DNA from 4 places in the Streptomyces sp. NPDC056734 genome. Region 2 is predicted to be linked to each of the others. Evidence: riboswitches for the same ligand, from Rfam matches in the RefSeq annotation. Region 2 holds a riboswitch; each other region holds the start of a gene.
The links. Region 2 has a riboswitch for cobalamin ahead of ACFRFC_RS29590 (cobalamin biosynthesis protein). Riboswitches for the same ligand answer to the same signal wherever they lie in the genome.

Region 1 (5,916 bases), on a different contig from region 2:
CCTACCGCCCCGGCGAACCCGCCCTCGACCTCACCGCCCTCGCCCGCAAGGTCCGCACCGAACTCACCGAGGCGTGCACGGCCGCCGGCCTGCCCGTCCCGCGCCTGATCATCGAACCCGGCCGGGCCATCGCGGGCCCCGCCGGCATCGCGCTCTACCACGTGCTCTCCGTCAAGAACACCGGCTCGCACACCTACGTCGCCGTCGACGGCGGCATGAGCGACAACCCGCGCCCCGCCCTGTACGGCGTCCGGTACGCGCCCCGGCTGATCGGCCGGGCGGGCGGCGCCCCGGCCCCGGTCACCGTCGTCGGCCGGCACTGCGAGGCGGGCGACATCCTCGCCGCCGACGTCGAACTCCCCGAGGACATCCGCCCCGGCGACCTCCTCGCCGTCCCGGTGGCCGGCGCCTACCACCTGTCCATGGCCTCCGGCTACAACCTCGTCGGCCGCCCACCCGTCGCCGCCGTCGCGGACGGCCACGCCCGCCTGCTGGTCCGCCGCGAGTCCCTGGACGACATCCGCGCCCGGGATGTGGGCCTGTGACCCCCCAGGGGAAGGGGAGGGTCCCTGGCGTGAGCGGGATTCCCCCCTTCCCCTCCCTACCTCAGGCCAGCTCCCCCCGCACCGTCCGCGCCGCCGCCACCAGGTTCTCCAGTGACGCCCGGGTCTCCGGCCAGCCGCGGGTCTTCAGACCGCAGTCGGGGTTCACCCACAGGCGTTCGGCCGGGATCGCCCGGAGGCCCTCGCGCAGCAGCGCCGCCGCCTCGGCGGTGCCCGGTACGCGCGGGGAGTGGATGTCGTACACGCCCGGCCCGGCCTCCCGGGGATAGCCGTGCGCGGCCAGTTCACGGGCCACCTGCATGTGTGAGCGGGCCGCCTCCAGGCTGATGACATCGGCGTCGAGGTCGTCGATGGCCCGCACGATGTCACCGAACTCGGCGTAGCACATATGGGTATGGATCTGGGTGTCCGGGCGGACCCCGGCGGTCGTCAGCCGGAACGCCTCCGTCGCCCACGCCAGATAGCCCGGCCGGTCGGCGGCGCGCAGCGGCAGCGTCTCGCGCAGCGCGGGTTCGTCGACCTGGATGACGGACGTGCCGGCCGCCTCCAGGTCGGCCACCTCGTCGCGCAGGGCCAGCGCCACCTGCCGGGCACTCTCGCCGCGCGGCTGGTCGTCCCGTACGAACGACCAGGCCAGCATGGTGACCGGGCCGGTCAGCATGCCCTTGACCGGGCGGTGGGTGAGCGACTGGGCGTACGTCGTCCAGCGCACGGTCATCGGCTCGGGACGGGAGATGTCCCCGGCCAGGATCGGCGGGCGGACGTACCGGGTGCCGTAGGACTGGACCCAGCCGTGCTGGGTGGCGAGATAGCCGGTGAGCTGCTCGGCGAAGTACTGGACCATGTCGTTGCGTTCGGGCTCGCCGTGCACCAGGACGTCCAGGCCGGTCTTCTCCTGGAAGGCGATGACCTCCTGGATCTCGGCCCTGATGCGCTCCTCGTAGGCCGCCGTGCCGATCCGGCCCGCCCGCAGTTCCGCGCGGGCGGTGCGCAGTTCGGCGGTCTGCGGGAACGAGCCGATCGTCGTCGTCGGCAGCAGGGGCAGGCCCAGGTGGGCGCGCTGGGCGGCGGCCCGCTCGGGGTACGGCCGGGAGCGGCGGGCGTCGGAGTCCGTGACGGCGGCGGCGCGGGCGCGCACGGCCGGGTCGCGGGTGATCGGCGAGAGCGCGCGGGAGGCCAGGTCGGCCCGGTTGGCGGCCAGTTGCGCGGCGATGGCGTCCGTGCCCCGGGTCAGGCCCTCGGCGAGGGTGACGATCTCCGCGGTCTTCTGCCGCGCGAACGCGAGCCAGCGCCGTACCTGCGGCTCGATGTCCCGCTCCAGGGCAGTGTCCAAAGGCACATGGAGGAGCGAGCAGGACGCGGCCACGTCCACCTGGTCGGCGAGACCGAGCAGCGTGCCCAGGACGGAGAGGGACGCCGTCAGGTCGTTGACCCAGATGTTGCGGCCGTTGACCACACCCGCCACCAGCCGCTTGCCCGGCAGTCCGCCGACCGCGGCGAGCGCGTCGAGGTTCGCGGCGGCCGACTCCGTGAAGTCCAGGGCGAGCCCCTCCACCGGTGCCTTCGCCAGCACCGGCAGCGCCTCGCCCAGCCGGTCGAAGTACGACGCCACCAGCAGCTTCGGCCGGTCGGCGAGGGCGCCGAGGTCCCGGTAGGCGCGGGCGGCGGCGTTCAGTTCGGCCGGGGTGCGGTCCGCGACCAGGGCGGGCTCGTCCAGCTGCGCCCACTCGGCGCCCGCCGCGTGCAGGTCGGCGAGGACCTCGGCGTACACCGGGAGCAGCCGGTCCAGCAGGGTCAGCGGGTCGAAGCCCGCGGGCACGCCCGGCGCGGGCTTGGCGAGCAGGAGGTAGGTGACCGGGCCCACCAGCACCGGACGGGCGGCCGGACCGAGGGCGAGGGCTTCTTTCAGCTCGGTGACCTGCTTGGCGGAGTCGGCGGTGAAGACGGTGTCCGGGCCCAGCTCGGGGACCAGATAGTGGTAGTTCGTGTCGAACCACTTCGTCATCTCCAGCGGCGCCACGTCCTGCGTGCCGCGCGCCATCGCGAAGTACCCGTCCAGGGCGTCGGCGGCCACCGCCTCGCGGTGCCGGGCGGGGATCGCGCCGACCATCACGGTCGTGTCGAGCACATGGTCGTAGTAACTGAAGTCACCGGTGGGGACCTCGGCGATGCCGGCCTCTGCCAGCCGCCGCCAGTTGTCGCCGCGGAGCCCGGCGGCGGTGGCGCGCAGTTCGTCGGCGCCGACCCGGCCCTTCCAGTAGCCCTCGATGGCCTTCTTCAGTTCCCGGCGCGGTCCCTGACGGGGGTAGCCGTACACGGTCGCCCGTGCCGCCGCGGCTGCGGACTTGGCTGTCACGGAGATCTCCTTCGCGAGATGAATCCCTGAGATCCCGGGAACGGGACGAGGACGCGAAGGGTGCCGGACCGGGCGGGACATCGACTTGGCGCGCTGCGGCGCGGTCATCCGCCTGGTACGTACGCCGACCCGCCCACGAGGTCACCGGGAGTCCGCGCACGGAGGTCCGCGCGCGGGCAGTGGCAGGTCTTCGGACTCACGGGCACGTCCTGACGACGTCAGGTCACCTACTGGCCGTCGCTTCCCAGGCCCGGCCGGGCCCAGTGCGTATGACGGCGGTCGTTCCCGCTCACCGCTGCGGGGCAGTCCCGGATTCCCACCGGGTTCCCTCTTACGACGCATCCCGCCTGGCTGACGGGGCGAACCAGCTGCACAGGCCACCCTAACCGCTCGATGCGCCGGGGGACACCCGTGCCGTGCCCGGGGGAGCGGGCACGGCAGGGGAGCGGGTGATCCGCGCTCAGGGAGCCTTCTTCGTCCTCCCTTCCGGCTTCCCGGGGCCCTCGGGCGGCTCGTAGCGCAGCGGGGTCAGCTGGTGGACGTCGTAGCGCAGCCGCAGTGCGGCGATCGCCGGGTCATCGACCTCACCGCCCGGGGCGAGGATCTCCAGCAGTTCCTCGAAGTACCGCTCGTGGGCCGGGGGCGGGGCGGCCTGGAACAGCACCCTGGCCGGTGTGCGGCCGGTGTTGGCGAAGGCGTGCGGGCAGCCCGGCGGCACGAACAGCAAGGTGCCGGGCCCCGCCCGCACGGCCCGCTCACCGGCGGCCGACTCCCACTCCCGCCAGTGCTCCGGGGACCGTACGAGCGGCTCGAAGGCCAGTACCTCCAGCTCGCCCTCGATGACGTAGAACAACTCCTCGCTGTGGGTGTGGGTATGGGCGCCGACATCGAACCCGGGCGGCACGACGACCTCGAAGGTGGAGGCCGCCCGGGAGTGCTCGCCGGTCACCTTGAAGGTCACCTCCTGGGCGGCGACCGTCACGGTCCGGCCCCGGCCGGGCGGCACCAGCAGCGGTCCGGGAACCGTGTGCGCCGCCGTCATCGCCCTCCGCTCGCCGGGTCGCCGGCGGGGGCCCGGGTCCCGCTCACCGGGTCACCGGCAGGGACTCGGGCCCGCGGACCAGGGCGCCCGGCTCCCCGTGCGGCAGCCGGGCGGGCGGCGGATCGAGGTCCGGGCCGGTCAGCCCCGGTACGGCCCGGACACGCGTCGGCCGGCCGGTGAGCGCGGCCGGGGTCATGACGGGCCCTCCGTGGACACCGAGGCGGTGCCGGCAGCGGGCGCCGGGGCCTGCGCGCGGACCCGCACCGCGGCGACGGGGACCACCCGCTCGGGCACCTCGGGCGGGGGACCGGCGGGAGCCGGGGCGGTGGCGCCCACGGCGTGGGCTGCGTCGACCGGCACGGCGGTGGCGGCGGAGGCGGAGGTGGTGGAGGGGGCGGGGGCGGCTGCCGACCGCGCGGCGGCGGTGGCGGCGGTCCGTGCGGCGGTGGCGGCGGCGGTCCGTGCGGCGGCCTCGACGACGACCGCGGTGTCCGCCGTGACGCCCGACCCGGCCCCCGTCTCCGCCGTGCCCTCGGGGCTGTCGGTGGTCCAGCGGCCCATCGAGATCTCGGCGGTGATGCCCGGCCCGAACCCGGCGATCATCCCCGACGCCCCCGGCGCGCAGCCGCCCTCCTCGAACAGCCGGCGCAGCGCGTCCAGGACGACCGCGCTCGCGATGTTCCCGTACTCGGCCAGCGTGGCCCGGCTGAAGCGGAACATCTCCGGCGGCACCGCGAGATAGTGACTCAGGTCGTCCAGGATGCGCGGCCCGCCCGCGTGGATGAGATAGAAGTTCTGCGCGCTGGCGTCCCGCCGGTGCCGGGCGGCCAGCGCGGACAGTGCCGGGGCCAGCTGCTCCATGGTGCCCGGGACCCGCCGGTCGAGCTGGAAGTGGAAGCCCGTGGGCCGTACCCGGTAGGCGATCCAGTCCTCGCTGTCCGGCACCAGATACGAGCCGTTCACCTCCAGCTCGATGCCGGTGCCGCCCGAGCCGCGGACCACGGCGGCGGCCACCGCGTCGCCGAACAGCCCGTTGGACAGCATGTTGCCCACCGTCAGATCGGTGGGCTGGTAGCACAGGGAGCAGAACTCGCAGGCCACGATGAGGGCGTTGGAGCCGGGATGGGCCTGGCAGAAGTCGTGCGCCCGGTTGATGGCGGCGCCGCCCGCCGCGCACCCGAGCTGGGCGATGGGGATCTGCCGGCAGTCGTACCGGAACCCCAGTGTGTTGATCATCCACGCCGTCAGCGAGGGCATCATGAAGCCCGTGCACGACACATAGATGATCAGATCGATGTCGCGTGGTCCGAGCCCGGCGTGCTTGAGGGCCCGCTCGACCACCTCGGGGACGCGGGCCTTCGCCTCGGCCTCGTACGTCGCGTTACGGGCCTCCAGGCCCGGATGCCTGAGCGTGCGCTCCAGCGGCTGCACGATGTGGCGCTTCTGGACCCCGGTGTTGCCGATCAGCCGTAGCGCGAGCGGTAGTTGCTCGTGCCCGGCGTACAAGGAGCGGGCCAGACCCAAGGTCTGTTCATGAGTGATCGTGTACTCGGGTACGGCTACCGCGGGGCGGCACAGTACAGGCATGGTTTCCCCCTTCAGAGATGATCCGCTACAGAGATCCGTCTCGGCAGACCGGTCCTTGCCCGTCATGTCCTTGGAACATGCGACAAGCACACTAAACGCACCCGATGGCGTGAGATGGGTGTACGAGTGGGTATGAAGGGGCGCGAATCCCCGGACCGGGCCGGGGCACGCGCTGGCGGTCAACGGAATTCGCCCTCCACGACCGTCCTCGTCACCGGCACCACCGGGAGCGTCGGCCGCCCGCTCGCCGCTCGTCCCGTACCGCTGTTCTCGGTCAGATGCTCCAGGGTCCACATCATCCGCACATGGTCGAAGGAAGCGTCGGCGAAAGGCAGACGTCCGGCGTGGGCGACGTGAAGACCGGCGGA
Region 2 (5,916 bases):
GGCGCTCCCGGTGGGATGAAGGGCAGTCCTTGTGGCGCGCCGGACTCGATGAGCCGCCACAGCGCGTCCGTGTCCGCGTGCTGTTCGATCAGATCGCCGAGCCGGTCGAGCTGCTCCTCGCGCAGCGCGGCGAACGTGGTACCGGGCGCCGGCACGAACCGGCGCCCCGCGGCGGCGGCCACCTCGCGCAGGAACGCCCGCCTGAATCCGTCCGACTCCAGGGAGCCGTGCCAGTGGGTACCCCAGGTGTGCCCGACCCGGCACCCGTCGAGAGGGTTCCCGCCGTCATCGCGCAGGAAGGGGCTCCCGCCGTCGACCTCGGCGACCCCGTGATGGATCTCGTACCCCTCGACCCGCTCCCCGAGGGCCTGTCCGACGGGCCGGGCGAGCGTCTTCTCCGCCGCGAACCGCACCCGTACGGGCAGCAGCCCGAGCCCGTCGACGCCCCCGAGCCGACTCTCCACATCGTCCTGGATATGAGTGCCGAGCACCTGGAAGCCGCCGCAGACGCCAAGCACCGGCAACCCGTCGGAGGCCCGCCGCACCAGCGCGTCCGCGAGCCCCCGCTCCCTCAGCCACGCCAGCGCCCTGACCGTCCCCCGGGTCCCGGGTACGACGACCAGATCCGCGTCGGCCAGCTCCTCCGGCCGGTCCACGAACCGCACCACGACGCCGGGTTCGGCGGCCAGCGCGTCGACGTCCGTGAAGTTGGACATCAACGGCACCGCGCAGACGGCGACGCGCAGCACGTCCGCGCCGACCGGGGGCGCGACGACGGACTCCCGGACGGTTCCGCGCAGCGACACGCGGAGCCCGTCCTCCTCGTCGATCCCGAGCCCGTGCCGGAACGGCAGCACCCCGTACGTCGCCCGCCCGGTGAGCCCCTTGAGCATGTCGAGCCCGGGTTCGAGCAGGGACACGTCCCCGCGGAACTTGTTGACGAGGAACCCGGCGACCAGTGCCTGATCCGCCGCCGACAGCAGCGCGACCGTCCCGAAGAACGAGGCGAACACCCCGCCCCGGTCGATGTCCCCGACCACGAGCACGGGGATCCGGGCGTTGCGCGCGATCCCCATGTTCACGATGTCGGTCCGCCGCAGATTGATCTCGGCGGGACTGCCGGCCCCCTCACAGACGACGACGTCGTACGAACGCCGCAGCTCGGCGAGGCACTCCAGCACGGTCCCCAGCAACTGTTCCTGCCGGCCGCCGTGATACCCGCGCGCACTCATCTCGCCCACGGGCCTGCCCATGAGCACGACCTGACTGCTCCGCTCCCCGCCGGGCTTGAGCAGCACGGGATTCATCAACGCGCTCGGCTCGACCCGGCACGCCTGCGCCTGCATGGCCTGCGCCCGCCCGATCTCGGCCCCGTCCCGCGTGACGAACGAATTCAAGGACATGTTCTGCGCCTTGAACGGCGCGACCCGCACCCCCCGCCGCACCAGCCACCGCCCGATCCCGGCGGCCACCACACTCTTCCCGGCATCAGAGGCAGTCCCAGCAACAAGCAACCCAAGCCCCCGCCCGGTCATACGGGGGCCTTGGGGGAGAGCTGGGTTGAGCACCGCTGTGGGCATTCGTTCCGCAGGGCGGAACGGGTGGGCACAGCCTGCAACGCCGGGCCCCGCCCAACACGCGCCCGGAGCAACGCCCCCACCCCCGAGGCCGGGCGCAGCCCAACACGCGCCGAGGGCAACGCCCGTACCCCGGAAGCCGGGCCCCGCCCAACACGCGCCCGGAGCAACACCCCCACCCCCAACGCCAACCACCGCACCCGAGAGGAAACCCGCACCGCCCGCTCGACATCACCGACCACCACACCCCGCCCCCCACCATTCAGCACAGGCCGCCGCTCAACCCGCCCCGCGTACGACAGGGTCCCCCCGAGCCGCACCCCCAACGCCCCCGCGAACGCCGCCTCCACGACCCCGGCATTGGGGCTCGGATGCTTCCCGGCATCGGCCCGCCAGGCCCGTACCGCCCCCCGGGGATCACCCCCGGCGACCACCGCGAGGACGCCGGTGAGCCGTGCCCCCGGCCACCCCACCACGTCATCGAGCCGCGCCGAGGCCCACCCGAACCGCCGATACCGATCCGACCGGTGCCCCACCATCGCGTCCAGCGTGTTCACGGCCCGGAACCCGAGCAGCCCGGGCACCCCCCCGACGGCCCCCCACACCAACGCCCCCACGACGGCGTCGGACGTGTTCTCCGCGACGGACTCCACCACGGCACGGGCGATCCCATCGGCGTCCAGCGCCTGCGGATCGCGTCCGCACAAGCGCGGCAACCGCGCCCGCGCCCCCTCGACGTCCCCGGCCTCAAGTGCCCGCCCGATCGCCCGGGCCTCCCGCCCGAGGGTGGTGCCGCCGACGACGGCCCAGGTGGCGGCGCCGGTCAGGACGACGGACGCGGCGGGGGAGGACCGTACGGCACGCGCGGCGACCGCACCCAGCCCGACGGCCCCGCCCACGCACACGGCGGTGTACAGCGCCCCCCACCCGCGATGGTCGCGCCACAGCAGCCGTTCCACGGCACCGGCGGCCATCCCGAACCCGGCGACCGGATGCCCGCGGCGCGGATCCCCGAGGAGCAGATCACCGAGGAGTCCGGCGGTGGCGCCGTACGCGAATGCGCGTTCGGCGGCCATCGGCTCAGCCGGCCGTGGGGTCGAGGAGAGGTCCGGCGGTGAGCCGCGTTCGGCAGCCGAGCATGGCGAATGTCCTCACTCAGGGTGTCCGCGCCCTGGTTCGACGAAGTCGGCGGTGAGAGTTCCTGGCTCCCGGGGTTCTACCCCGGTGACAGTGGCGGGACCGCGCCGGATTCGCACCGGCTTCCTCTCGTGTCGCCGTAATGGCTCCGGCAGTCCACCACGGGCCCCGAACACCCGTCAACCTGCCGCTGACCTGCGAAGGGAGAGTGTGCTCAGCCCCACACCGGCCCTGTCGCACACCACACCAGGGCGGGTACGGGACCGAAGTCCCGTACCCGCCCTGGCAGATGCCGGCACGGGCGCCTCGCGCGAACGAGGCGATCCCGTCAGGCGACGATCAGATAGATCCCGTACGCCACCGCGCCCAGGCACGCCGCGAAGCAGGTGTACGCGCCGGTGACCGCGAGCGCCGCGCCTCCGCCGCGCTCGGCCGCGCGCTCATGGCGGGAGAGGCCCGCGATACCGAGGGTGAACAGGCCGACGAGGGCCACGGTGACCACGAGGCTCACACCGAAGACGGAGCCGAGGGCCGCCCAGTCGATTTCCATGCTGCTGTGTCCTTGGGGGAGGGGGGTGTGTCGGGCGGGCTCAGACCGTGGCCTTGGGGGCCGCCGGGTCGGGACCGGCGGGGGAGCCGGTACCGGCCGTGACGGCGGCCTCTTCGGCGGCGACGGTCGGCGGCGGGATCACGGCGGCGACGGCGGCGGTCACGACGCCGGGCGCCAGGTCGGGGTCGTCCGTGCGCTCGCCGGCGTCGGTATCGCCGGTGTCGTCGTGGCCATTGACATTGGTGTGGTCGACGACCTCGCGCCGCGACAGCTTCCAGATCCAGGCGCTGGAGCCGATCAGGAAGGCGGCGACGAGGCCGGTGCCCCAGGGACCGAACCTGCACACCCACTCGGCGAGCGCGCCGACGACGGCGGCGGCCGGCAGGGTCAGCCCCCAGGCGACGAACATCCGGGTGGCCGTGGACCAGCGGACCACCCCGCCCTTGCGGCCGAGGCCCGCGCCCATCACGGCGCCGGAGACGGAGTGCGTGGTGGAGAGCGAGAAGCCGAGGTGGGAGGAGGCCAGGATGACCGTCGCGGCGCTGGTCTGGGCGGCGAAGCCCTGCTGCGGCTGGAGGTCGGTCAGGCCCTTGCCCATGGTGCGGATGATCCGCCAGCCGCCGAGGTAGGTGCCGAGCGCGATGGCCACACCCGCCGAGACGATGACCCAGACGGGCGGGTCGGAGTCGGGGGCGAGGGTGCCACCGGCGACCAGGGCGAGGGTGATGATGCCCATCGTCTTCTGCGCGTCGTTGGTGCCGTGCGCCAGCGAGACCAGCCCCGCGGAGGCGATCTGACCGGCCCGGTAGCCCTTGGCGGAGGACCTGGTCCCCGCGGACTTCTTGCCGAGCGTGTACGTGAGGCGGGTGGCGAACATCGCGGCGAGCCCGGCGACCAGCGGGGCGGCGATCGCCGGGAGCAGCACCTTGGTGATCAGTACGTCACCGTGCACCGCGCCGAAACCGGCGGAGGCGACGGTCGCGCCGATCAGACCACCCATCAGGGCGTGCGAGGAGGAGGACGGCAGGCCCACCAGCCAGGTCAGCAGATTCCACAGGATCGCGCCGACCAGGGCGGCGAAGATGACCTCGGGCTGGATGCCGGACTCGTCGACGAGTCCTTTGGAGATCGTGTTGGCGACCTCCACGGAGAGGAAAGCGCCCACCAGGTTGAGCACGGCGGACATCGCCACCGCGGCCTTGGGTCTCATCGCACCGGTCGAGATGGTGGTCGCCATCGCGTTGGCGGTGTCGTGGAAACCGTTCGTGAAATCGAACGCGAGTGCGGTGACCACCACTATCGCGAGGATCAGCGAGAAGCTTTCCATTTACCCAGGCATTCGTTCGAGGTCATCGGCCGGATGAACGTAGGTAACCCAGATGAACGAATGGTGAACTGAAGGGGGCATTGGGGTGTATCTGACGGAGGGTTGGCATTCCGCTTAGCGATCGACGCCCGCGTACCCGGCCACCGGTGCCCTCACTCCCGGCCGACGTCGCTCCTCGCGAAGGCCCTCAGTCGGTCCATCGACCCGTTGAAGAGATTCTGGTCACCCGGCAGCGCGCTGTTGTCGCTGCCGTCGCCGCCATCGTCGTACTGCCAGATCGTCCACCGCGACCACCCCGCCGGCAGCTCCCCGGCGCTCGCCGAGCCGTAGCGGGCCACCCACAGCGGATGCTCGGCGGCGAAACCGGTGCTGCCACCCGTGCAGCTGTTCCACCAGTGGGTGGTGGTGTAGATCACCGGCCGACGCCCGGTGAGCCGCCGCACCTCGTCGCTGAACGCCCCGATCCAGCCGACCATCCCCGCCCTGCTCAGCCCGTAGCACTTCCGCTTGGTGTCATACGGGTTGTACTCGATGTCGAGCGCGGGCGGCAGCGTCCGCCCGTCGGCCCGCCAGTCGCCGCCGTTGCGCACGAAGTACGCGGCCTGAGTCGCACCCGAGGACCTGTCCGGCAGCGCGAAGTGGTACGCGCCACGGATCAGCCCCGCGTCCCGGGCGCCGTCGTACTGCCGCCCGAAGTAGGGGTTGCGATAGCTCGTGGACTCGGTCGCCTTCACGTACACGAACCGCGCCCCCTTGGCCCGGGACCCCGGCCAGTCGACGTTCCCCTGATGGGACGAGACGTCATGCCCCCTGGGCTTGCTCGCGGCGACGGCCGGCACCTCCAGCAGCACCGCCCCCAGCAGCGCGAGCCCGGCGACCGAGGCACCGACCACCCGCCCCCGACGACTGCTGCCCTGAGGGTGACCATGTGGGTGGCTGTGGCTGTGGCTGTGGCTGTGGCTGCTGGTGCTGGTGCTGGTGCTGGTGCTGGTGCTGGTGTCGGCGTGGGTGTGGGTGCGGGTGCGGGTGCGGGTGTGGGCGCTGGTGCGGTGGTGAGCCATGCGGTACTTCCCCCGAAATGGCGGCGTACAGGACAAGTGCAGGACAAATCGCCCCGAGAGTAGGCGAAGATCATCGATCCCCGGTCGATCTCCGTCCAAACCCCTCGAACGGCCGACGGAAGTCCTCCCGCCACCCCCGCACCGATGCGCCACCACCACCCCGGCTGCGAGGATCACGCCCATGTCTGAGCAGCGAACCGGCGGCACCGAGACCGCCACGGCCTGGCAGGACCTGGTGGCGACCGCCCGCCGCACGGTGACCGA
Region 3 (5,916 bases), on a different contig from region 2:
GGAGTCGGCCGGGCGGACCCTGAAGGGCAGGCTGTTCGCGGAACCGTACTTCGGCGGGCCGGTGTACAGCGCCGAGACCCTCACCTGGGCGGGCCGGACCCGGCTGCTGGGGGTGTCCAGCCGGCTGATGTCGCCGGAGCCGCACTTCCGCGAGGAGATCACGGCGTTCCCGGTGGCCCTTCCCGAGGCGCTGCGCGGCTCCCTGGAGGGGTGGCTCGACGCGCTGCTGGCAGCCGTCGGGTACACCGACCGGTTCGCGCATGTGGAGTTCGTGCTGACCGCCGACGGGCCGGAGCTGGTGGAGGTCAACCCACGGATCGGGGGCGCGCTGGTCGGGGAGGGGCTGTGCCGGGCGCTCGGGGTCAATGTGTACGAGGCGATGGTGGAGGCGGCGCTGGGGCGGCGGCCCGGGCTGCTGGACGCCGAGCCGCCGGGCGGTCCCGCCGTGGCGTTCGTGCTGGGGTATCCGGCCGCGCCGGGCGTGTTCAGCGGGGTCGCCGGACTGGAGCGGCTGGCGGAGCTGCCGGGCGCGCCCGCCTGGTTCCCGGTGAAGCGGGTCGGCGACCCGGTGGAGCATCTGGCGGACAGCCGGGGCTACGCGGGGATCGTGTACGCGGAGGCGGAGACCGCCGAGCTGGCGACCCACCGGGCGGTGGCCGCCGCGAACGCCGTACGGGTGCTCACCGAGCCGTTCGCGCCCGGTGAGTGAACGTGACAAGGGCCGGGCAGGATTGGGGCCGCTCGACGGGCCGCTGCGCTTCCTGCTGCTCAGCTCGTTCCTGATCCCGCTCGGCAGTTTCATGGTGCTGCCGTTCATGTCGGTGTTCCTGCACGAGCGGCTCGGCATGGGGCTCGGCACGGTCGGTGTGGTGCTGGCGGTGGCGTCCCTCGTGCAGTTCTCCGGCGGGATCGCGGGCGGGGCGCTCGCGGACCGGATCGGGCTGCGCCGCACGATGCTGTGGGCGCTGATCGTCCGTACGGCCGGGTTCACCGGGATGCTGCTGGCGCTGCGCTGGCCGCCGCTGGCCGTTCCGGCGCTGATCCTGACCTGCTGCGGCGCGGCCCTGTATCTGCCCGCCAACAAGGCGTATCTGGTGCACGGGGTGGCCGACGAGCGGCGCCCGGCGTTCCTGTCGGCGGGCAACGCGGCGCTCAACGCGGGCATGGCGGTGGGCCCGCTGATCGCCGGGCCGTTCGTGCTGTCCTCGCCGGGCTGGCTGTTCGTCGCCGTCACGGCCCTGTTCCTGCTGGTCACGGCCGGGCACACCCGGCTTCCGGCGGTCGGGGAACGCCCGCCGGGCCGGCAGCCGTCCCGGCAGGGCCTGCTGGCCGGCGTTGCGGCGCTCCCGTTCGCCGCCAACCTCCTGGCCTTCTATCTGTACTTCCACTTCCAGCACTTCCTCGCGGTGTACGCCGTCGAGCGGGCCTCCAGCGAGTTCTACAGCCTGGTCCTGCTGCTGTGCTTCGCCCTGGTGATCGTCGTCCAGCCGCTCGCGTCGGACCTGATCCGGCGGATGCCGTACGCCCTCGCCCTCGGCGTCGGTTTCGCCGGGCTCACGGCGGGGCTGGCGGTGCTGGCGATCGGCAGCCGCCCGGCGCTGCTGGCGGGCGGGGCGCTGATCACGCTGGGCGACATCGTGCTGTTCCTCAAGAACGACCTGGAGGCACTGGCGCGCAGCCCGCGCTCGGACGCCGTCGTCTTCGGCCAGCAGCGGCTGGCGGCGGGGCTGGGGGCGGGCGCGAGCGGGGTGCTGGGCGGGCAGCTGTACGGGGCCGGGGAACGGGCCGGGGACACCGGCTGGTTCTGGCTGCTGGCCGCCGCGCAGTGTCTGCTGCTGCCCTGGCTGCTGGCGCTGCTGCGCGGCCCCGCGACCCGGGACGCCCTGACCGCCGTACCACCCGAGACCCCCTCCCCCACGGTGCCGACGACGAAGGAGCGATGAGGCCGTATGACACGGACCGGCGGGTTCCAGGACGACGACTTCTGGACCGAGTTCCATGACTTCCTGTTCTCCGAGCAGCGCCACACCCAGGCCGCCGACCTGCTCGGCGGCTCTCCCCTGCTGGACTTCCCGGCCGGGGCGCGGGTGCTGGACCTGTGCTGCGGTCCGGGCGTGTTCACCGTGCCGCTGGCCCGGCGCGGGTACGCCGTGACGGGGGTGGATCTGAGCCCGGCGATGCTGGAGCGGGCGCGCAAGCTGGCGGCCGACGCGGGGGTCGGCGTCACGTATGTGCGGGCGGACGCGCGGGAGTTCACGGCGCCGGGCGGCTTCGATGTCGCCCTCAATCTGTTCACGTCGTTCGGGTACTTCGAGGACCCCGCCGACAACGCCCGGGTGCTGCGCACCCTGTACGACTGCCTGGCGCCCGGCGGGACGCTGCTGCTCGACCTCGCGGGTAAGGAGCTGCTGGCCCGCCGGGTCACCCCGCCGAAGGTGGTGACGCGCGGCGAGGATCTGATGGTGCAGACGGACACCGTGCTGGACGACTGGGCGCGGCTGCGCAGCGACTGGGTGCTGGTGCGGGGCGAGCGGGTCACCCGGGCGACGCTGGTGTGGTTCGTGTACAGCGCGGTCGAGCTGCGGCGGATGGTGGCGGAGGCCGGGTTCGGCCGGGTGGAGGTCTTCGGCGGCTTCGACGGGCGGCCCTACGACGAGAACGCCGAGCGGCTGGTGGTGCGGGCGACGCGGCAGGACTGAGGGGGCGACGCGCCAGGGGCGGGGGGGTGTGATCCCCCCGACCTTTTGGCCCGGACTGTGCGGAACGTAGTATCACGAGGTCAATAGCCGCGACGGGAGACAGGAAGCCGGTGTGAATCCGGCACGGTCCCGCCACTGTGACCGGGGAGTGCAACCCTTCGACATGCCACTGCGCGACGCGCGGGAAGGCGGGGGGAGCGTCGATCCGGGAGTCAGGACACTGGCCTGTCGCGGGCCCGTTTTGAGGAGCGCGGACTCCCCAGGAGGCTCAACGTGTACGACGGCATGTCCCGTCCCGCCCTGTCCACCCCTGCCCGCCGGCGGCTGCGCGCGGCGGCGCTCGCGCTGTCGGCGGCGCTGCTGGCCGCCGGGTGCGGCTCGTCCGGTGATTCCGGCGCGGATCCGAAGGCTTCGGCCGCCCCCGCCGGTGGTTTCCCCGTCACCGTCGACAACTGCGGGGTGAGCACGACGTACGACGCCCCGCCCGAGCGGGTCGTCACCATCCACCAGCACCCGGCCGAACTGATGCTCGCGCTCGGGCTGAAGGACCGGATGGTCGGCACCGCCTTCCCCGACTCGGCGCCGCTGCCCGAGCTGGCGGAGGACTTCGAGGCGATCCCGGAACTGGCGGAGAAGGAACCGTCGTTCGAGACGGTTCTCGACGCCGAGCCCGACTTCGTCTACGGCGGGTACGGCAGCGCGTTCGCCGACAACGAGGGCCGCTCCCGTGAGGCGTTCGCCGACGCGGGCATCGACACCTATCTCAACCGCGAGTACTGCGAGGGGGCGGCGTCGGCCACGATGCGGGACACCTACGACGAGATCCGCGCCATCGGCGAGATCTTCGGGGTGTCCGAGCGGGCCGACGCACTGGTCGCCGATCTTGAGGGCCGGGTCGAGGCGGCGTCCGCGGCGGTGGCCGGCGAGGAGCGGGTGCCGGTGTTCGTGTACGACAGCGGCGACAAGTCCGCGTTCACGGCGGGCGGCAAGGGGCTGGGCAGCGAGCTGATCCGGCTGGCGGGCGGCGAGAACGTCTTCGCCGATCTCGACGAGGTCTTCGGGGACGTCTCCTGGGAGCAGGTCGTGGAGCGCGGGCCCGAGGTCATCGTCATCTACGACTACGCCGGGGCGGGGGGCGTCGAGCGGAAGAAGGAGTTCCTGCTCGCGCAGCCGGCGCTGGCCGACGTACCGGCCGTGCGGAACGAACGGTTCGTGGTGCTGCCGCTGACGGACACCCTGGTCGGCGTGCGGTCGGCGTACGCGGTCGAGGATCTGGCCCCGGCGCTGCACCCCGAGAGCTTCCGGTGACGGTTCCCGCCACCGAGCGGGCCGCCGGGTCTCCCGGGGGCGGGCCGAGGGCGGGCCGGGCGACGCTCGCCACGACCCTGCTGGTGCTCACCGCGCTGCTGGTGCTCTCGGCGACGGCCGCGCTGGCGATCGGCTCGGTGCGGGTGCCGCCGGGGCAGGTGTGGGGCATCGTGACGCACGCGCTGGGTGCCGGGTGGGTCGAGCCGGACTGGTCCGGGGCGCGGGAGACCATCGTGCTGGAGGTGCGGGCGCCGCGCGTCCTGCTCGGCGCGGTGGTCGGCGCCGGGCTCGCGGTGGTCGGTACGGCGATGCAGGCGCTGTTGCGCAACCCGCTCGCCGAGCCCTATCTGCTGGGGGTGTCCTCCGGGGCGTCGCTCGGGGCGGTCGTGGTGATCGTGTTCTCGCTGACCCTGTTCGGGGCGGTGTCGCTGTCGGTGGCGGCCTTCGCGGGTGCGCTCGGCGCGCTGCTGCTGGTGTACGCCACCGCGCGGACCGGCGGGCGGATCACCTCGGTGCGGCTGGTGCTGTCCGGGGTGGCCATCGCGGCGGTGCTCACCGCGGCGACGAACCTGCTGCTGCTCACCACCGAGCGGGGCAATCAGGCGCGCGAGGTGCTCGCCTGGACCCTCGGCGGTCTCGGCGGCGTCAACTGGGACACGCTGTGGCTGCCGGCCGGCGCGCTCGCGGCCGGGGTCGGGGTGCTGCTGGTGCAGTCCCGGAATCTGAATCTGCTGCTGGCCGGTGAGGAGGCGGCGACCACGATGGGGCTGGACGTGGGGCGGTTCCGGGCCCGGATGTTCGTCCTGCTGTCGCTGGTCACCGGGGTGCTGGTGGCGGCGGCCGGGCCGATCGGGTTCGTCGGCCTGATGCTGCCGCACATCGTCCGGCTGTTCGTGGGCGGCGATCACCGCCGGGTGCTGCCGACGGCCGCGCTCGGCGGGGCCGTCTTCCTCATCTGGGCCGATGTCGCCGCCCGGACCGTCGCCGCGCCGCTGGAGATCCCCGTGGGGGTGCTCACCGCGCTGTGCGGCGGACCGTTCTTCCTGTGGCTGATGCGCCGGGACGCCCGGCGCGGCACGGATCGAGGAGCCGTATGAGCCCCGCCGAACTCGTCGTCGACCAGGTCACGCTGTCCGCCGGTGCGCACCGGCTGGTGCGGGACATCTCACTGACCGCCCGGCCGGGCGAGGTGGTCGGGCTGGTCGGGCCCAACGGCAGCGGCAAGTCCAGCCTGCTGCGGGCCGTGTACCGGGTGCTGCGCCCGGACTCCGGGGAGGTGCGGGTGGACGGCGCGGACGCCTGGACGCTGCCGGTGCGGGAGCTGGCGCGTACCGTCGCGGCGGTCGTGCAGGAGGCGGGCGCCGACTTCGATCTGACGGTCCGTGAGGTCGTCGCCATGGGCCGTACCCCGCACAAGAGGCTCCTGGACGGCGACACCGCCGACGACGCCCGGCTGATCGAGTCCGCCCTGGACACGGTGGACGCCGCCGAGCTGTCGGCCCGCTCCTTCGACCAGCTCTCCGGCGGCGAACGCCAGCGGGTCCTGATCGCCCGCGCGCTCGTCCAGCAGCCGTCGCTGCTGGTGCTGGACGAGCCGACCAACCATCTCGACATCCGCCACCAGCTGGCCGTCCTCGGCACCCTGCGCCAACTCCCGGCGACGGTCCTGATCGCCCTGCACGACCTCAACCTCGCCGCGTACTACTGCGACCGCCTCTACGTCCTCCACGAGGGCCACGTCACGGCCTCCGGCCCGCCTGTTGAGGTCCTCACCCCCCGGCTGCTGGCCGAGGTGTACGGGGTCACGGCCGAGGTCACGATCCATCCCCGGACGGGGGCACCACAGGTGACGTTTCTGCCGGCGCGGGTGGGGGTGGGGGCAGGGGCTCCCGGTACGGCGGGGGCGGGC
Region 4 (5,916 bases), on a different contig from region 2:
CGGGAAGCTGGGAGGTGGACAAACGTGTCCTGTGCCGCGATGACGTGACGGTCGTCGACCACCGTCTCGATGACGGGCGTCTGCGTGTACTGGCTCCTGAGTCGGCCAGTCCCAAGGGCCCGTCGGTGGAGGCGTGGGAGGTGTGCGCGCTGCTGGAGGCGGTTCCCACGGTCCGGGTCCGCCAGGACACGGACGGCGCCTGGGCCTGGGACCCGCACGGCACCCACGAGGTACCGGCGATCCGCGCCGGACTCCACGCCCACGTCGGCGTCAGCGCCGCGGATCCCTCACGCATCGAGACGGTCCCGGCGGACCGCGAACGTTTCCCGTACGGATTCGGCTGCGGCACGGACCTGATGATCGAGGTAGCCAAGGACACCGTACGACGCTCCCGGGCCCTCTCCGACCCCGAGGACCCGCGGCACTTCGTACGCTGGCCCATGCTGTACCACGGTGAGATGGCCGTCGAACTCTGGAGCCAGGACCAGCCCACCGAACCGCTGAGCGGCCTGCTGGACCTGTTCGACACCCAGGCCGAGGCGGCGATCACCTACGACCCGGACCACATCGAGCAGCCGCTGTGAGGGGCGGACTGACGCTCGCAGGGGGCTTGTTGGTGTTCGGGGCGGTGGTTGGTCCTGTGAGGTTTCCGGTGCGGCCCGCGGTGCGCTGGTGGAGGTACAGGGCGTGAAGGGGGAGGGGGGTCGGGTATGTGCTGTTCGGACTGTGCATCTCGTCGATGAGGACGAACTGGACACCCGGCTGGGTGTAGATGTGGCAGACGGCGTCGGTGATCCGGGTCTGGGTCATGCGGGCGGTTGCGGGGATGCGGAGGTAGCGGGCGAAGCTCTCCGAGGCCAGGGCGGTTGCCCAGCAGGTAGCGGACGCAGTGCCGTACCCGTGGCAGGCAGTGCACTGTGCCGAGTACCGGCGCAACACGAAGGAAAGCACCTGCCGCAGCAGTGTCTGCACCGCTGTGCCACGTTCAGGGCCGTCGACCCCATGCTGCCCGTCGACCACTGATCGTGGTCACCATCGGCCCGGAACGCCGGCCACCGCGACATGAACTTCACCGCCGCCTCGGTCGAAAACGGCTCAGCGAGTCGAATCCGAGGTCCCGAAGACCCCCACCCTCGAACACCCACTCGAAACTTAGGTAAACCTAAGCTTTACCCGAAACTATCTCTGAAGCAGAGCTAATCAAATGTATGGTTCATCGTGTCGGTGGATCGCCAGGCACCTGTGTGCCCGGCGAATCAAGGGGGGGAGCCGGGTGCGAGTCCGGGACCGCCCTGAAGCGGTGAGCGGAAACGAGTGCTGTCACACGCACGGACCCTGGTGGACAGGGCCTGGGCGGCGACAGCCGGCAGACGCCCGCCGGGAGGCCTGAGGACATCCCCGCGAGTCCGAAGACCTGCCACCGTTCCGTACGCCGAACGGCGGCGTACGCGCTCCGAAGCCCTGAAGGAGGGCCACGTGGCAGCCGCACGAACCCGGGTCAGGCGTGCCGTTCCTCCGCCGCCTCCACCGGCCTGCCGTGCGCGCCGCGCCGCTCCTCCCCTCCCGGCCCCCGGACGGACACTGGAACGAGCAAGAGGAGCGGTGACCGATGAGCGGTCTCGTATATTTCTCCAGCATCTCGGAGAACACCAAACATTTCGTGGAGAAGCTGGACCTGCCCGCCACACGCATCCCCATACACCCGCAGCTCGAGGGCATGCCGCAGATGACCGTGCCGTACGTGCTGATCGTCCCGACCTACGGGAGCGACGAGCGCTCGGACGCGGTCCCCAAACAGGTCATCCGTTTCCTGGACATCGAGGCCAACCGCGCACTGCTGCGCGGAGTCATCGCCTGCGGCAGCACCAACTTCGGTGAGGAGTACTGCCTGGCCGGCCCGGTGATATCGGCGAAGTACAAGGTGCCGGAGCTGTACCGATTCGAACGGGTGGGCACCGAGCTGGACGTCCGCACCGTGAGGGAAGGACTTGAGGGGTTCTGGGCACGACAGTCCTCGACGGCGGGGCAGCAGCCGCCTCCCACGACATGACCGTCCTGCGCGCAGCACGTCCTTGATCAGGGCGGCCTGAACTCACGCGTGCGTGCGATTTTCCTGGCCCGGGAAGTACGCCCGCTGTTTCTCGCTGGCCACGCCGCCGGGATTCTCCGTGGGAATCCGGACTCGTCCACGAAGACGAGCCAGGCCACGAGTGCCGCCGCGGTGCTTCTGTCTGCGGGTTCCCAGGTGTTGCGCCGCAGCATCTGGGCGATGCCCGAGAGCGTGAAGCTCCTGTGGAAATGGCGGTCCATCAGCGTCTTGATCCGGGACAGCGTCCAGGTGCGGTCCGGCCAGCCGTACGCGGCCGGCCCCTTGGCCAGTTCCTGTTCCTGTTCCAGTACCGCGAACAACCTGTCGCTCAGCCTCGGCAGGGACACCGGCCCCGATGACCGCAGCCCTTCAGCGCCGGAGTCCTGCAACCTCCGGCGCCATCGCTGGACCGAGCGCAGAGTCACCCGCAAGTCCTCGGTGCCGGAGGCAGAAGCGGCGAATGGCTCCGCGGCCTCCAGCCGGACCGCTCGCGAAACGCCTGCTGTTCAGGCGTCAGGCAGTGACCACCCACGGGAGACCCCCTCCGCCCACGTGCAGGTCGCGGCCGATCCGCGGCAGGGCGAATTTCAGTCCGAACCAGTCGAACTGGATGCAGAACACACCCACGGACATGGCGAGGAGTGCCCATCGCACAAGGGCGGCGTACGGCCCGGGGGGCCCGTATCCCCTTGGGCCCCCCGCCACCGGGCCGGCTACAGCCACGCGTTCCTGGCAGGAGCCCACTCCAGTCCAGACCGGCAGGCCGCGCCTATCGCGGTGCGCTCAGCTTCGCCCGCCGACCGACGTTCGCAAGCCGCACCACCGAAGCGGACCTGCGTGCTGTCCGGCAGCGGCTCGGGATGCGGTCCTCATGACCGTGTGGGAGCCCGGTAGGCGTGTGAGGCGCGCTCGGGGAAGGAATGCAGATGGTCGTGCCACCGTGTGCGGCAAGCGGAGCACAGCTCCACCCCGCCGAACTTACCGGCTGCCTCGGCTCCGTACGAGTCGCGGTACCGGCAGTCGGGGCACCGGTCCCGCTCAGGGCGCTCGAGCAGCTCGGCCATACCGGGAAGCAGAACCCGGTCCGCCTGCGCCATCACGGCCTCGAAGCGTGCCTTGTCGTCCGCCGGGGCCGGATCCGCGTCCAGGCGGTACCAGAGCTTGACGTTGTTCCGGGTCTCGCTCACCACGTCGCCGGTCTCCGGTCTGCCCACCATCAGATCGTCCTCAACGAAGCGATACCGGCGCATCATCTGGTGGATCGGTCCCCCGACCAGGCGCACGAAGTTGACCGCGGAGCGCCCGGCAGCGGAGCGCGACCAGTGAGTGTCCAGGGCCCACAGCACTTCACGGTAGGTGCTGTAGGCGTAGGTGCGTTCTTCCGCCCCCGCATAGGCGTAGGTGTTGTGGATCTCACCCTCGGCGCGGTGCTTGTGGAACGCGACGGCGTCGTACAGGACCACGCCGATCTCAGCGAGCAGCTGGTTCTCCTCCTCGCTGAGCCAGGCATCCTCATCGTTGCAGGCGATGGCGGCGGCTATGTAGAAGCGTGACAGGCCGTCGCAGTCACGAAGCCGGAACCAGGCCTGCGGCGAGCTTGCCAGCGCCTCGATGTAGCGGCGGATCAAGGGGGTGTCGCGGCGCCCGGTCGACTTCTCGGTCATCATCAGCAGGCAGCACCGGTACTCCCGGGCCATCTCCTCGCGTATCGGACCCTGTCCGAAGAGGATGTCCAGGAGCGCGTCCACATCATGTCCAAGGAGGGGCCCGTCACTCAGGACATCCACGTGGTCGCCGAAGACCTCGGCGACGATGGCGATCTCGCACAACCGCGCCAGAGCGATGTACCGCTCCCAGTTGGTGAACTGCGGAACCACGCACCTGTTGTACTCCCAGGCGCAGGCCAGGGCCTCAGCGCGCCGCTCCGGCGGCAGCGCGATGCCCTGGAGATCGTCCTTGAGATCATCGGGATAGAACCACTGTGACACCATCAAGGGCCTCCGGCTCAAAGGTAAAGGCGGGCAAGGGGAATACCTCGTTCCTCGACCACTATCACCAGCCCGACCACGTGCGAGCCATTGGCGCACCGACAGCGCAATGAGACACACCAGGCGCACACGCCCCATCCGCCCGTGCCGCCCCACCGGTCATGGCGCTACCGGAAGGCCGGTGACAACCGGCCACCGACCACTTCCCGCACCTTCTCCAACATGCGTGCCCGCTCGTTGAGATGTGTCAGAACCGGTGATCGGTGACGCCGCGTAGCGGGTGACAAAGTCGCATGGCTGGAGGAACGGCTGAACCCGGTCCGGGGCACCTCTCGGCTGCGGAACAACCCGGTGCTTGGACGCGGACGAGATCAGCGAGGCCACGAAGCTCAGAGAGGAACACGCCAAGGCCACGCGGGAGTTCGCTGCGCATGTCGTCACACACGACATTCGCGAGGGCGCCACCTCCGAGCTTCCCGATAGGGCCAAGATCGAGCCACGGACTCCAGGGATCGACGATGTCCCGCCGACCGTGTGGGAGACGGTGACCGGGGCTGCCGGACGAACGATGACCGGGACGGAACTCGCAGATCTGGTAGTTGAGGCTGCTCCTGCCGCACTACCCGACGCCGTGAGCGACGACGCCTGGCACCGGCGTTACTCGCTCGGGAATCACAGGAACTCCCCATCTGACCGATGCCAGATTCTGCGCACCCGCGCGCTTCGCAGAGGCCGACGCGGGAGTGTCCTCCGGTACGCAGGCCGTGGACGAACAACGGTCACGGCCTGACGGAAGCGGCGGCGCTGTTCTGGGGCGAGGTGGTCGAGGCCGGTGGTGAATCGGGGCAGGGCCTCGTAGGACGGCACGTCGGTCCACCAGGAAGCCCGCCAGGACGGAGCCGGATCCGGACCCGGGGTGGAAGCTACCCTCTCGTCATGAGCTGGGACGAAGGCCGCCTGCTGGCCCTGCAGATCGACGCGAACTACGGCCTCGCGCCGAACCCCGACACCCCTCAGTCAGCCCTGAGAGATCCTCCCCTGCTCGCGGTGTGGACATGGTCCCCCCACGCGCGTCTCCTGGCGCTCGCGCCTGGAGTGGCGCCTTGCCGTCCCGAACCCGCCCCCGCTGCCCATCATCGCCTCCACCGTCGACGGCCGGTGCACCGCCCAGCACCTCATCAGGCCAGAGAACTGGCAGCCCGACGAGTGGAACGAGCTGAATAGTGGGCGCATGGGGGAGTAGGCCATGGCGATCCACGACCGGGAACCGGTGTCGATCTGCTTCACACCCGCGTCGAACGCCACCGCAGCTGAGGCAGGCATCTGGACCCGCCCCGACTTCCGCGGCAAGCGCCTCGCACCGACCGTCGTAGCTGCCTGGTCCCAGCGTGAGCATCGCATCAAGTCCGTGCTCTTCTACAGCACCACCGCAGACAATCACGCCTCCCAGTCTGTCGCCCGCACTCTCGGCCTCACCCCGACAGCCCCTTGCGCATGCTTCGACCCGCCAAGAAGAAGCCCCTGCCAGATCAAAGTGGCTGGTCAAGTGCCCTGCTGACTCATGTCCACCGCGTCTGTCACTTGAATTCGTGATCGACGAAGGAAGATGTGACATGGCGCCTCAGGCGGGCGACGGCGCTGGCCCCGGGCGCAGCGACGCGAGCGTAGAGCGTGGAGTTGACAACCCCGGCCCGGCTCGTGAAGGCGCACTACGCCTTCACGGGGAAGCGGAGCCAGGAGAACCTCTGCGAACAGATACGGACCCTGCGCAGCGGCGAGGTGACGGCGAGGTTCTACGACCTCACCCCGGGGCACGGCCGCAAGGAGACCCGGATCGGG

Region 1: another riboswitch for cobalamin. It lies ahead of metE (5-methyltetrahydropteroyltriglutamate--homocysteine S-methyltransferase); the one in region 2 lies ahead of ACFRFC_RS29590 (cobalamin biosynthesis protein).
Region 3: another riboswitch for cobalamin. It lies ahead of ACFRFC_RS00535 (ABC transporter substrate-binding protein); the one in region 2 lies ahead of ACFRFC_RS29590 (cobalamin biosynthesis protein).
Region 4: another riboswitch for cobalamin. It lies ahead of nrdI (class Ib ribonucleoside-diphosphate reductase assembly flavoprotein NrdI); the one in region 2 lies ahead of ACFRFC_RS29590 (cobalamin biosynthesis protein).

Annotation. Positions count from the first base shown of each region.
Region 1 is NZ_JBHTZD010000015.1:162,950-168,865, reverse strand. It holds gene lysA (diaminopimelate decarboxylase) at 1-545, shown strand, start outside; gene metE (5-methyltetrahydropteroyltriglutamate--homocysteine S-methyltransferase) at 607-2,919, opposite strand; cobalamin riboswitch at 3,100-3,286, opposite strand; gene ACFRFC_RS23535 (cupin domain-containing protein) at 3,380-3,961, opposite strand; gene ACFRFC_RS23530 (hypothetical protein) at 4,005-4,157, opposite strand; partial or broken gene ACFRFC_RS23525 (type III polyketide synthase) at 4,508-5,548, opposite strand; gene ACFRFC_RS23520 (methyltransferase domain-containing protein) at 5,728-5,916, opposite strand, start outside.
Region 2 is NZ_JBHTZD010000022.1:72,049-77,964, forward strand. It holds gene ACFRFC_RS29585 (cobyric acid synthase) at 1-1,535, opposite strand, end outside; gene ACFRFC_RS29590 (cobalamin biosynthesis protein) at 1,532-2,653, opposite strand; cobalamin riboswitch at 2,752-2,891, opposite strand; gene ACFRFC_RS29595 (hypothetical protein) at 3,043-3,264, opposite strand; gene ACFRFC_RS29600 (anion permease) at 3,305-4,591, opposite strand; gene ACFRFC_RS29605 (lysozyme) at 4,744-5,652, opposite strand; gene ACFRFC_RS29610 (class II aldolase/adducin family protein) at 5,834-5,916, shown strand, end outside.
Region 3 is NZ_JBHTZD010000001.1:147,638-153,553, reverse strand. It holds gene ACFRFC_RS00550 (ATP-grasp domain-containing protein) at 1-709, shown strand, start outside; gene ACFRFC_RS00545 (MFS transporter) at 702-1,943, shown strand; gene ACFRFC_RS00540 (class I SAM-dependent methyltransferase) at 1,950-2,699, shown strand; cobalamin riboswitch at 2,760-2,943, shown strand; gene ACFRFC_RS00535 (ABC transporter substrate-binding protein) at 2,973-4,007, shown strand; gene ACFRFC_RS00530 (FecCD family ABC transporter permease) at 4,004-5,104, shown strand; gene ACFRFC_RS00525 (ABC transporter ATP-binding protein) at 5,101-5,916, shown strand, end outside.
Region 4 is NZ_JBHTZD010000001.1:471,031-476,946, forward strand. It holds gene ACFRFC_RS01830 (hypothetical protein) at 1-584, shown strand, start outside; cobalamin riboswitch at 1,206-1,437, shown strand; gene nrdI (class Ib ribonucleoside-diphosphate reductase assembly flavoprotein NrdI) at 1,610-2,050, shown strand; gene ACFRFC_RS01840 (transposase) at 2,077-2,514, opposite strand; gene ACFRFC_RS01845 (hypothetical protein) at 2,959-4,080, opposite strand; gene ACFRFC_RS01850 (hypothetical protein) at 4,433-4,867, shown strand; gene ACFRFC_RS01855 (GNAT family N-acetyltransferase) at 5,324-5,635, shown strand.